Regions from separate parts of the Agrobacterium bohemicum genome, predicted to be linked through region 1. Evidence: predicted binding sites of a transcription regulator. Region 1 holds the regulator's gene; each other region holds the start of a gene.
What was found. Region 1 encodes PhoB, which activates phosphate uptake and scavenging genes when phosphate is short. Its sites were predicted from a motif close to TGTCATNNANCTGTCAT; they were not measured.

Region 1 (3,112 bases):
GCATAAGAGATAGATCGCAGAACTTGCGTCCCGCGTGCGATTATAGCGATTTTTTTGAAGGAAAGGGTTAGTTCAAAACGCGGTGCTAATCGCGCGGCAACCAAAGCTCAGCAAGCAAAATATCGATATGACATTGATAGACGTTTATCGTCGGATAGTCAAACTTTAATTTTGAGATAATGACATCGACTACCGATGGCGCTGCTCGAAGGGTACGTTTGGTGCATGCTGGCAGTTGGCTTTTATATCAGAAAGAGGTGCCCCTGGACCCAATCGACGTCTTGGAAAAATATATCTCAGACATATGGTCCAAAGTTATTGAAGCTCCTTTTCTATCCATCTCCCGTCGGTCTTGTGGAGATGGAAGGGTATACGTTGAGTGGGCCAATAATCACTATTGGCTCATCTGTGAAGAGCGCGGCAAGGAATACTGGCGCAGGGAAGCCGAGGACATCGATGATGCCGCATTCGAGTTGAATTCGACAGAACTTATGATGCACGCAATCAAAAAGGAGCGCTCTTTACGTCCCGCAAAAGTGTCCTACCATCTCGTTGGAACTGGATGTACCTGGACATCGAAATGATGGGCGCGATGAAAACGAGTTATGGAATTCGAGCAAAACAGCGCTACGTCGAAGTTTTGCAGCGCGCGCGCCTGAGCCAAGAAGAAAGACTTTACGCGCGCTACCCAATCAATCTGGAAGTCTGATATCTATCAGGCTTCCATAGAGTATCCCGCGCCGCGCACGGTGCGGATAACATCCTGCATATTGGAGAAGTTGAGCGCCTTGCGCAGGCGGCCGACGTGGACGTCCACGGTGCGTTCATCCACATAGATGTCGTGACCCCAGACGCCGTCGAGAAGCTGAGAGCGCGAGAAAACACGACCGGGAGACACCATCAGGAATTCCAGCAGGCGGAATTCGGTTGGTCCGAGCCGCACTTCACGGGTCTTGCGGTGAACCCGGTGGGTTTCCCGGTCCAACTCGATATCCCCGCATTTCAGCACCGAAGACAGGACTTCGGGACGAGCGCGGCGCAGCATGGCCTTGACGCGGGCCATCAGTTCCGGCGTTGAAAATGGCTTGACCACATAGTCGTCGGCACCGGTGGCCAGACCACGCACACGTTCGCTTTCCTCACCACGTGCCGTCAACATGATGATCGGGAGGCGTTCGGTTTCAGGACGCATTCTCAGACGGCGGCAAAGCTCGATGCCGGAAACGCCCGGCAGCATCCAGTCCAGGATCAAAAGATCCGGCGTGCGCTCCTGCAAGCGGATTTCCGCTTCGTCGCCACGCGGGATCGTGTCCACGTCGTAACCTTCGGATTCCAGATTGTAGCGAAGAAGAACGCTCAACGCCTCTTCATCTTCGACAACTGCTATTTTCGGCACCATGGCTAAGGGACTCCGCCAGTCTTATAGGGAATTCACTCGGTTACTGCACCGAGCGTGTTGGAACTGTCGTCCTTGGGACGCTCGCCTTCCGGCTGGCTACCGGTGGCCATGTAGTAGATGGTCTCCGCGATGTTCGTGGCATGATCGCCAACACGCTCTATGTTCTTGGCACAGAACAGAAGATGCGTGCAGGTGGTAATGTTGCGCGGATCTTCCATCATATATGTCAGCAACTCGCGAAACAGCGAGGTGTACATCGCGTCGATTTCCTCGTCGCGCTCGCGGATGGTCTGTGCCTTTTCCGCCGAACGGGTGGAATAGACGTCCAGAACGTCTTTCAGCTGCACCAGCGCCAGTTCGGACAGATGCTCGAGACCGCGCGCCAGCTTGCGAGGAACGCCGGTTCCGGCAACCGCTATAACGCGCTTGGCCGTGTTCTTGCCGAGGTCGCCGACGCGCTCCAGATCGGCAGCGATGCGCAGCGAGCCAATGATTTCGCGAAGGTCGGCTGCCATAGGCTGGCGCTTGGCAATGGTGACGATGGCCTTGTCGCCGATTTCGCGTTCGGCGTTGTCAAGGATCGTGTCATCCGAGATGACCTTCTGGGCCAGGGCTGCGTCGGAATTGACGAGGGCGCGCACGGCATCCGCGCACATCTGCTCCGCCAGACCGCCCATTTCGGCGATACGGCGGGTCAGGAACTTCAGCTCTTCATCGTAAGCGGACATGATATGCGAGTGGGTCGGCATGTTCTACTCTCCAGTTTCGGTGCGATTCCGCAAGCCCAGCCGGGCTCAAGCGGTTTGCGCTGATGTTGTGAACCAACGGCAGATCAGCCGAAGCGGCCCATGATGTAGTCCTGCGTACGCTGGTCATCCGGGTTGGTGAACATCTTGTCGGTGTCATTTTCTTCCACCAGATGGCCGAGGTGGAACATGGCCGTGCGCTGAGATACGCGGGCGGCCTGCTGCATAGAGTGCGTCACGATAACGATCGTATAGTTGGCGCGCAGCTCGTGGATCAATTCCTCGACCTTGGCAGTCGCAATCGGGTCCAGCGCCGAGCATGGCTCATCCATCAGGATGACTTCAGGCGAAACGGCAATGGCGCGGGCGATGCAAAGACGTTGCTGCTGGCCACCGGAAAGACCGGTACCGGATTCGTGCAGGCGATCCTTTGCTTCGTTCCACAGGCCGGCCTTTTGCAGGCTGGCTTCGACGATCTGGTCCATATCAGCCTTGCTGCGGGCAAGACCGTGGATGCGTGGGCCGTAGGCGATGTTTTCATAGATCGTCTTCGGGAATGGGTTCGGCTTCTGGAACACCATGCCGACGCGCGCGCGCAACTCAACTACGTCGATCGCGGGATCGTAGACATCGTCCTCATCGAGCGTGATCTTGCCGGTGACGCGGCAACCGTCGATCGTGTCGTTCATGCGGTTCAGCGTCCGCAGGAAAGTAGACTTTCCACAACCGGATGGCCCGATCAAAGCTGTTACCGTGTTTTCGCGAACGTTGAGGTTCACATCGTAAAGGGCGCGTTTCTCGCTATAATAGACAGAAACGTCCTTGCCGATCATCTTGTACGAAACTTCATTCATTTTCTTGTCCAGCGCCTTTTCAACTGCTGCTTCCGACAACATGTTCATAGCTTTCAAGCTCCTCTACCAGCGCCGTTCAAAGCGGCGACGCAACAGAATTGCGCCAACATTCA
Region 2 (3,112 bases), on a different contig from region 1:
GCTTCGATGCACGAAGAAGATTGCGGCCAGTGCCGCAGCCGATTTCCAGCAAGCTGCCGCCCTGGGGTACATCGAGCTTGTCGATGGTCGTGTCGCGCCCCAGAAGGTAATATTTGCGGGTGATGTCATAGATGTGCCGCTGGTTGCGGTACATGCGGTCCATCAGGTTTGCATGATTGGCATCGCCAAGGCTGATATTGTCGCCGATGATCTTCACGCCTGAGCCCTCTGATAGATATGGAAACCGCCATAGATCGCGGAGCGGTCGCGGGCGTTCAGCTCTTGAGAACGTTCGCCGAGATAGGACCATTGCGCTGCGATATCCGGCGACAGGCGACCCTCGATCACGCTTTTTTCGGCTGCGGTGCGGAAGATGACGCGCGCGTCAGGCGCTGCCGTGCGGCTGATCTGCGACCACAACTCGTTGATCTGCACATCGCTCATCCAGTCCTGCGCGTCGAGAAGCACGTAGCGATCGACGGAGGAGGCGGGTTTGGAGGCGAGCAGTTCGGTGAAGGTGGCGTGGTGGACGTGCACCCGTGAGGCGTTTTCACGGATGGCCTGATAGTAGTCCCGACGCAAATAATCCGGCAGATTGCCTTCCTGCGCTTGCGGGTAACGACGTGCGAAGGCCTGCCAAGCGAAATAATTCTCCTTCAGCGGAAAATCACAGGCCAGTTTCTCGAGACGTTGACGCAGGACCGGGGCAATGGTGTTGCCATCCGACAGGCTGGCGAGTTCGTCATACTGGCGCGGTGGAATGCCGAGACCGAAGAGCGAGCTCTTGCGCTTCGTCAGCCAGCGGATGACAGGCTTGTCGAACAGCGGCGCCACCTTTTCATCGAAAAACTGGCGTTGCTCATCCATGGAGCGGGTATTGGCCATCTCCTGCAGCTTCACGCCATGCAGACGGGCCAGCACATGGCCGACCCCGATGAAACGGCCCAGTAGGCCGGTGCGGTAGATATTGCGGTCGAAGACAGAGATGCGACGGCGTCCGCTCAAAGTGCGCTTGGACCAGTAAGCGCGCGTTTGTGCATCGAGGTTCGGCGCGATGAACTGATCGTAGCCATTGCTGTTGGAGCGCACGTTTGCGACGCCGAACTGGCGCACGACATCTCCATGGCCGGGCAGATGGCGGAAGGCGGCCAGTTTCAGCTTGTTGAGCGCAATGTGGTGCGGATTGAGGTCGACCACATCGATGCGTGACGGATTGCGCGAGAGGTAAGCCAGGACGTTGCAGCCGCCTGAGCCGATGGTGACGATGCTATGGCCATCACGCAATTCCATGGCCTGCATATCGATTTCAGGGTCTTCCCAGATTTGCGGATAGACCAGACCGGAAAACAAAACGCCGAACAATCTCTCAGACAGGCCGCTGGTGGACAGGGCCTTGTGCTGAAGGAGGGCGGACTTGAGCTTTACGTTTTTGCTGAAACCGGTTTTTGGAGCGACACTCGTCATCTGATTCCACCTCTCATTCGGTTGAGAGGCGTTTAGCGACGAGACGCAACAGTTTGATGACGGGGGTGATTGCCATATTCGATGGCAGTGGGCTTGGCCCACCCCCCTCTGTCCTGCCGGACATCTCCCCCTCAAGGGGGGAGATCGACTCGTAGCGACCTCTCGGCTATCTTGAACGGTGTGGGAGGAGTGATGAGCAGACGTCTAGCCGATCTCCCCACCTGAGGGGGAGATGTCCGGCAGGACAGAGGGGGTTAAGCCCCACACGCCGATGTGCAATCTCGGAAAATGATAGGCCGCTAGTCCTACTTGCGCAGAACGTGCAGCATGCCTTTGCGCTTGGCATCGTAATAATAGCCACGTGCATAGAGGCGCACGGCGTTGTCGCGGTTGTTATCGGCGACGAGCCAGGCGCCGCGCAGGTACTTTACCGCATATTTCAGGTTGGTTTCAGCGTCGAACAGGCCGGAGGCGGGGCCGTCGAAACCCATGGAGCGGGCTGTTGCGTGCTTGATCTGCATCAGTCCGAAATGGCCGCCATTGACGGCCTTGGGATTGTAGCGGCTTTCGCGCATGACCACGCGGTGGACGAGATCTTCCGGCACCTGATACATGGTCGCATATTTGGTGATGAGACCGCTGAGCTTCTGCCGGCCTGCCATGGACGGCGCATCCAGTGAGGGCGTCAGGCCTTCGCGGGTGCTGATGGCGGCAAGAGCGGCGTTCTGAGGTGCCGAAGCGTAGGCCAGCATGGCACCCTGTGGCTTGGGAACCGGGATGACGCTTTGCTGACGCATCATGTCTTCGGTCAAAGGTACAGCGGCTGCCGATGGTGTCCCGGGTGCACCCGGGGCAGGGGGGAAGCTGCCTTTGAGCGCAACGACCTGCGGCAGGGCAGAGGTGGCGGTCTGACGTGCAACGGCGGCTGCAGCAGGCGTTGTGGCTGCCGGTGCGGCCAGAGCGGTCTGGGTTGCTGCCTGTGGCTGAATTTGTGCGTCGATGGCTGCTGCGGCTGCAATTTCCGATGCAGGTGGAAGTGCGATACGTGCGCCCTTGGCCGTAGCGACTGTCGGAAGAGCTTCCGCTGTCGCATTTTCAGCGACCTGTGCTGGGGTAGAGGATGCACTGGCCGGGCTTGCGGCTAAGGTGCTTTCCACCGTAGCGGCGGAGGCTATCTGAGGCTTGGCAATATCGCTTTTGGATGCGACTTCTACGCTTGTGCAGCCCGCCAGTGTCAGCGCGATGCCGACTGTGGACGACAAAAGAAGAGCCGATTTTCGGCGAAAATTGCCTTCAACTTTCATGCGTCCGCCCTTGAATGTGCCTGTCGCTCGATACCCCCGTTTCTCGCGAAGCAGGCAGTCCCTATCCGGCGATCATTAACCTATCGTAAGGATTCCGGCAAGCAGGGACTCATATTTGCGTTTCAGGCGGCAATCCGGCGGTATCCGGCGGTCACGGCGCGGCCCGCGATGAAGTGGGTTCTTTTCGGATTGCGGAGCTTTTTGGTCACGGACATGCGCCGCACCGAAGTAATGGTCAGCCGCGAGAAACTGGCCTGGAAAATCAGGCAGACAACCGTCAGCAGCAGCACTGCCGCCTGCATTTGCAATACCATTTCAATGACATTGCGTGTGCCGTTGACGAA
Region 3 (3,112 bases), on a different contig from region 1:
TCGAGATTGTGTTGTTGATATAGCGGTTCGGTTCATAAGGCCCGTGCCCCTGAAGAGTGACTGTGAACAGAAAAAGCGGGCTCTCCGCCGCATCCACGGTCTGCATGATCTCCGACGTCAATGCTTCGTCTGAAGCAAAGGTACCGCGCTTTTCCATGACCGGAAGCGTTTCTTCCGATCGAAATTCTTCGAAGCCGAAGGATTTGTAGACCTCGCGACGGTTCCAGAACCAGTCCTGAAACGGATGCATCGCAATGGCGGAATAGCCTTCGCTTCTGAAGAAGGTGGCGAGTGACGGCAGGGGCTGCCGTACATATTGTTGATAGGGGATGCTGCCATAGGGCAGGAAGGCGTTGGAAAAACCTGTCAGCGCTTCGAATTCGACATTGGCAGTCATGCCGCCGAATTCCGGAGAGAAAACGTGACCCGACTGCCTGCTTCGGATTGTCGGCATAGGGTCTCTGGAAAGTGATACATTGGGCAGCCGTGTCGGGTCCCAAAGCGATTCGCTCATGATCATGATGACGTCTGGAAAGGTGCTGTGGTTGACGGCATGAGCCGAGCCATCCGAGACGATGTCTAAAATCGTATTTTCGCTGTAACCTGCGGGAGCCGACACCTTTGCCATGGGAATGTTGAAGGCGAGAGCCATGAGAAAGCCGTTCTGGCGATAATTTTCCTTCTGGTCCCACATCATCGGAATGATATTCAGGCGGTCACGCAGCCAGGAGTTTTGCGAATAGTCCATCAAAGAGCCAATGCCAGCCAGCAGCGGGATGGCCAGCATCAGCCGCAACACGCGCTGTTTTGCCGCCATGACCGGCGCGTGGTCCCGGCATAGGCGCCACAGCATGACAGCCAACGCGGCAGCCATGATCAGACCAAGCGCGATGGCGATGGCCATAAGCGGCTGCGCTTTCAGCATCGTCGGCAAGAGCTGCAGGATCTGGCGACCGAACAGCAGATCGGAAGGGTAGAGCGGGTCCGAAAGATAGAGTTGCTTCTGATGCGACATGACGGCTGGCAACAGAAGAAGCGGTCCCGCGACAAGCAGAGACTGGTAGTGCCGGCCGAGCAGCGCATCGAACGCCAGCAGAACGAGGATGACGGCAAAGAGTGTCGTCAGTCCGGGCCGGGTGGTGGAGGTCAGGAATGTGCCTACGTCTTGCAGCGAGCCGCGCGCGATCCATTCCACGCAGACGACCAGCAACAGGGCCGCGAGCGTGAGGTTTATGAGGGGACGCACGTCCGACAGAACTCTGATAACGTTCCATGTCGAAGGGCGTGAAAGGACGCGTTTCGTCCTTCCGGCAGCCGTTATTTTGGGCACCGAATTCCGCACTATATTAAACTCCGGTCGTCTGTAATCCGCCGCGTGAATCGGGCGTCACGAGGATGTCATGTAACTGTCACATAAGCGGCGTGAATGCGATATGAACTATGCAAAATTCACAAGGTAGCCGAATAACCATTGCGTAAGGCGGTTGCCTTCCCGATGCGGTTATTTTGAGCGAGTTTAAAGGCTTGCGTTGCACGGCCTGCTTAGCCACGGTAAATGAGAGTCATGAGCCAAATACACACCGATCCCAATGTATTGCGAATTGCCGTAGGGCAGTTCAACCCCACTGTCGGCGATGTCGCTGGCAACCTTTCGCTTGCGCGGGAAGCCCGCGCCGACGCTGCCTCGCAAGGTGCCGATCTGTTGCTGCTGAGCGAGCTGTTCATCTCTGGCTATCCGCCGGAAGATCTGGTTCTGAAGCCTGCATTTCTGCAATCATGTCTGAAGGCAGTGGAGGAGCTTGCCGCCGAGACATCAGATGGCGGGCCGGGCATTATCATCGGATTTCCCCGTCAGGGCGAAACCGGGCGGCATAATTCCGTTGCGCTATTGGACGGTGGCCGTATCGTTGCCCTGCGCGACAAGGTGGATTTGCCCAACTATGGCGAGTTCGATGAAAAGCGTGTCTTTTCCGAAGGTTCGATTTCCGGCCCCTACAATTTCAGGGGAGTTCGAATCGGGATTCCGATCTGCGAAGAAATCTGGAACGACCTCGGTGTGTGTGAGACGTTGGCTGAAAGCGGCGCTGAAATTCTGCTAGTGCCAAATGGCTCGCCTTACTATCGCGGCAAGGTAGATGTGCGCCATCAGGTCGCCCTGCGGCAGGTGATCGAGAGCGGGTTACCGCTTGTTTTTGCCAATCAGGTGGGCGGTCAGGACGAGCTTGTTTTCGATGGTGCAAGCTTTGCTTTCAATGCGGACAAGACGCTGGCTTTCCAGATGAGCCAGTTCGAAGCGACCTTGGCCGTCGCGGACTGGAAGCGGACCGAAAAGGGCTGGCATTGCGACGAAGGACCGTTCTCGCAAATCCCCGAGGGCGAGGAAGCCGATTATCGCGCCTGCATGCTGGGCTTCCGTGATTACGTGAACAAGAACGGCTTCAAGAGCGTGGTTCTGGGCCTGTCCGGTGGCATCGACTCAGCGATATGTGCCGCGATTGCTGTGGACGCACTGGGCGAAGAGCGAGTGCGCTGCATCATGCTGCCCTATCGCTACACGTCGGAAGAGTCGTTCAAGGACGCGGCGGATTGCGCCAAGGCGCTGGGTTGCCGTTACGACATCGTCCCGATTGCTGAGCCAGTGGATGGTTTTCTGTCTTCACTGGCTGAAATGTTCGAAGGAACGGAAGAGGGCATCACCGAAGAAAACCTGCAAAGCCGCGCTCGCGGTACTATCCTCATGGCCATCTCGAACAAGTTCGGCTCCATGGTGGTCACGACAGGCAACAAATCTGAAATGTCGGTGGGTTACGCCACGCTGTACGGCGACATGAATGGTGGCTTCAACCCAATCAAAGACCTTTACAAGATGCAGGTCTATGCGATCTCCGCCTGGAGAAATGCCCACGTTCCGCCAACGGCGCTTGGTCCATCAGGCGAAGTCATCCCGGCCAACATCATCTCTAAAGCACCCTCGGCAGAACTGCGCCCCAACCAGACCGATCAGGACTCGCTACCGCCCTATCCGGCGCTAGACGATATTCTCGAATGCCTCGTGGAACTGGAAATGTCGGTGGAGGAGATCGTCGCGCGCGGTCACGATATAGCAACCGTC
Region 4 (3,112 bases), on a different contig from region 1:
ACGCCCGTTTCAGCAACGGGGATGACGGAAGCGACATCCGACCCGCCCATGATGATAACAGGGATTTCGATCATGGACGCCCACCATTCGCCAAGCGCCATATTCTTGGGGTGCGCTTCCGGCTTGATATCACCTTCCAGCTTGCCGAAGAACATGTAGTCGGGGTTGCTCTCACCCTGCTCCAGCGCCTTGTGACGGTCATCGGCATTGCCGCCACCGACGATGAGCTTCGGCGAAAAACTCTCGACGGCTTCGGAAAGCGCATCTGCCCCGCCCATCACGTGCAGGCCATCTGCCTTGACGCGGCTGGCCGTGCGGCTGTCGCCTGCGACGAGTGCCGCGGCACCGGCTTCCTGAACGATCGGCACCAGCGTTTCCGCCAGTTTCTGGAAAGCCGCATCGTCAAGACCATATTGCGGAATGATGACAGACGCGACATCGCCGCCACGCAGCGCATCTTCCAATGTCTTGGCCTGATGGTCGGTATCGTCGTGAGCAGGAACGATCAGAACGAGTCGGCAGCGGTCTTTGGGTGCAGTCATCGGTTTTTCCATTTTCCGCAGACAGGACGCTTCCCGCGTAATCTGCACTCGTTTTCATGTCATACTTCCGATAAACCGGACAGGCGAAAGGATCAACCGTCCATCCATGCTAGCTGATTTCCATTTTTTCCTCGTTGCCATCCCCGCGGTCATCCTCGTTGGCCTTTCCAAAGGCGGGCTGGGCGGCGCATTGGCGCTGATGGGTGTGCCTTTGATGGCGCTCGCCGTGCCGCCGGTACAGGCGGCTGCGATCTTTCTGCCCATTCTCGTGGTGATGGATATCGTCGCGCTGATTGCCTGGCGCAAATACAATCACCGTCAGACCCTGTTGATCATGCTGCCGGGGGCGATTGTCGGCATAACGCTGGGTTGGGCGATGTCGAGCATGATTTCGCCCGATGCCATGCGTCTGGTGGTGGCGAGCGTCACCATTATCTTCGTGTTGCGCTATTTCTATGAGGCGTACAGAACCTCTCACGGTGGGTTGGAAACGCCGGCGAAAGGCCAGCGCCCGGTAAGGGCGACGATCTGGTCCAGCCTTTCGGGTTATGCCAGCTTCGTGGCACATGCGGGCGGGCCACCATTCCAGATTTACGTGCTGCCGCTGAAACTGGACCCTAAAGTCTATACCGGCATGAGCGTTCGCTTCTTTGCGATTATGAACGCGATAAAGCTCATACCCTATTTCGCGCTCGGCGCGCTGGATGCCACCAACCTCACCACGTCAGCCATGCTGTTGCCGGTTGCCATGGTTGCGACCTTTGCCGGGGCGAAAGTGGTGAAATACATGAAACCAGCGGTCTTTTATCCACTGATGTATGGCATGGCCTTTCTGGCCGCGCTGAAACTTCTCTGGGACGGACTGCCGCTCTAAACGCCGGGACATACGCGTAAAAAAGGCCCTGATCGCAAAAGCAATCAGAGCCGGGCTTTCAGGCTGCGACGTAAACTATACTGACGTCAGGCAACAAAGATATGGTTTGATCAATGCGTGGTGGAGGCTTGCAGCCTCTGCATTTCGTCCTTCAGGCGCAGTTTTTTGCGTTTAAGATCCACAATCTGCTTATCATCCGAAGAGGGGGAAGCGAGAACGGTTTCGAGCTCCTCCTCAAGAGCACCGTGTTTCTTTTCCAGCGATGCAATATGAGCCTGAATGGTCATGCGGCACGTCCTTCCTTGTTGAACCTACCTCCAGCGCTCCATCGCTGGAGTTTCAGGTTTACGACACCAATGTGACATGGAACGCCCGGCTTGTCGAAGGCAGAATCAAGGCAATATCTAGGCAAAATGCACATGAGGGAAACTTCCCGTTACCGTCATTTGGTGGTACAGGCACCAAGAGCGACAACAAAATGGCCGGATGGCGGTCCGGTTGTATCATATGGGGATAAACAGATGCCCGATCAGGACCACGCTGATGTCAGGCTTGCACTTGCAAGACTGCGGCAGGAGCACGAAGACTACGATGCCGCGATCAATGCGATGATCCAGACCAACTGCGAAGCATTGCGCATTCAGCGGATGAAGAAGAAAAAGCTGGTCATCAAGGACAAGATGACCCAGATCGAAGACCAGATTATTCCTGATATCATTGCCTGATACGGAGAGACCGTTGAGCACAGAGACACCGCCCGTCGCCATCATCATGGGAAGCCAGTCCGACTGGGAGACCATGAAAAACGCAGCCGACACGCTGGATGCGCTGGATGTGGAATATGAAGCGCGCATCATTTCCGCCCACCGCACACCGGAGAGGATGTTCAGTTTCGCCAGCGGCGCGCGTGACGAAGGTTTCAAGGTCATCATCGCCGGTGCTGGCGGTGCCGCCCATCTGCCGGGCATGACGGCTTCACTGACACCGCTTCCGGTATTTGGTGTCCCCGTGCAGTCCAAGACCATGTCGGGGCAGGATAGTCTCTATTCCATCGTCCAGATGCCGGCAGGCATTCCCGTTGGCACACTCGCCATCGGTCGTGCCGGTGCCATCAATGCCGCTCTGCTCGCCGCCGCCGTGCTTGCGCTATCCGACGAAGATCTGGCCGACCGGCTGGACGAGTACCGCGCCCGCCAGACGGCAGCCATTGCCGAATACCCCATGGACACCCCGCAATGACCTTGGAAGTGACCGGGAAATCAGGAACCATCGGCATTATCGGTGGCGGTCAGCTTGCCCGCATGCTGGCCATGGCTGCAGCGCGCCTCAACTTCCGCACCATCGTGCTGGAGCCACAGGCCGACTGTCCGGCAGCGCAGGTCTGCAATCGCCAGATCGTCGCCGCCTATGACGACGAAAAGGCGCTGGCCGAACTGGCAAATGTCTGTGATGTCGTAACCTACGAATTTGAAAACGTGCCGGTGGTTGCAGCCCAGACGCTAGCCGCTTCCGTTCCCGTCTTCCCGCCACCACAGGCGCTCAGCGCCTCGCAGGACCGCTTGACCGAAAAGCGCTTCCTCAACGATTGCGGCATCCCCACAGCCGATTTCCGCCAGGTCGATGATCAGGCGAACCTCGAAGCCGCACTGTCGGATTTCGGCGGCAAAGGTGTGCTGAAGACCCGCCGCATGGGTTA

Region 2: a site for PhoB is predicted at 1,510-1,526, ahead of ATO67_RS05070 (BtaA family protein). Genes of this name have one in related genera too.
Region 3: a site for PhoB is predicted at 1,397-1,413, ahead of ATO67_RS00600 (LTA synthase family protein). Genes of this name have one in related genera too.
Region 4: a site for PhoB is predicted at 1,764-1,780, ahead of ATO67_RS22470 (YdcH family protein). Genes of this name have one in related genera too.

The regions. Positions count from the first base shown of each region.
Region 1 is NZ_KQ961028.1:244,451-247,562, forward strand. It holds gene ATO67_RS23110 (hypothetical protein) at 563-709, shown strand; gene phoB (phosphate regulon transcriptional regulator PhoB) at 716-1,399, opposite strand; gene phoU (phosphate signaling complex protein PhoU) at 1,432-2,148, opposite strand; gene pstB (phosphate ABC transporter ATP-binding protein PstB) at 2,232-3,047, opposite strand; gene pstA (phosphate ABC transporter permease PstA) at 3,063-3,112, opposite strand, start outside.
Region 2 is NZ_KQ961024.1:401,882-404,993, forward strand. It holds gene ATO67_RS05065 (class I SAM-dependent methyltransferase) at 1-163, opposite strand, end outside; gene ATO67_RS05070 (BtaA family protein) at 214-1,464, opposite strand; gene ATO67_RS05075 (lytic transglycosylase domain-containing protein) at 1,770-2,768, opposite strand; gene ATO67_RS05080 (LysE family translocator) at 2,891-3,112, opposite strand, start outside.
Region 3 is NZ_KQ961023.1:126,608-129,719, forward strand. It holds gene ATO67_RS00600 (LTA synthase family protein) at 1-1,342, opposite strand, end outside; gene ATO67_RS00605 (NAD+ synthase) at 1,565-3,112, shown strand, end outside.
Region 4 is NZ_KQ961031.1:23,198-26,309, forward strand. It holds gene ATO67_RS14910 (thiamine phosphate synthase) at 1-542, opposite strand, end outside; gene ATO67_RS14915 (sulfite exporter TauE/SafE family protein) at 649-1,416, shown strand; gene ATO67_RS22470 (YdcH family protein) at 1,527-1,703, opposite strand; gene ATO67_RS14920 (YdcH family protein) at 1,938-2,141, shown strand; gene purE (5-(carboxyamino)imidazole ribonucleotide mutase) at 2,155-2,655, shown strand; gene ATO67_RS14930 (5-(carboxyamino)imidazole ribonucleotide synthase) at 2,652-3,112, shown strand, end outside.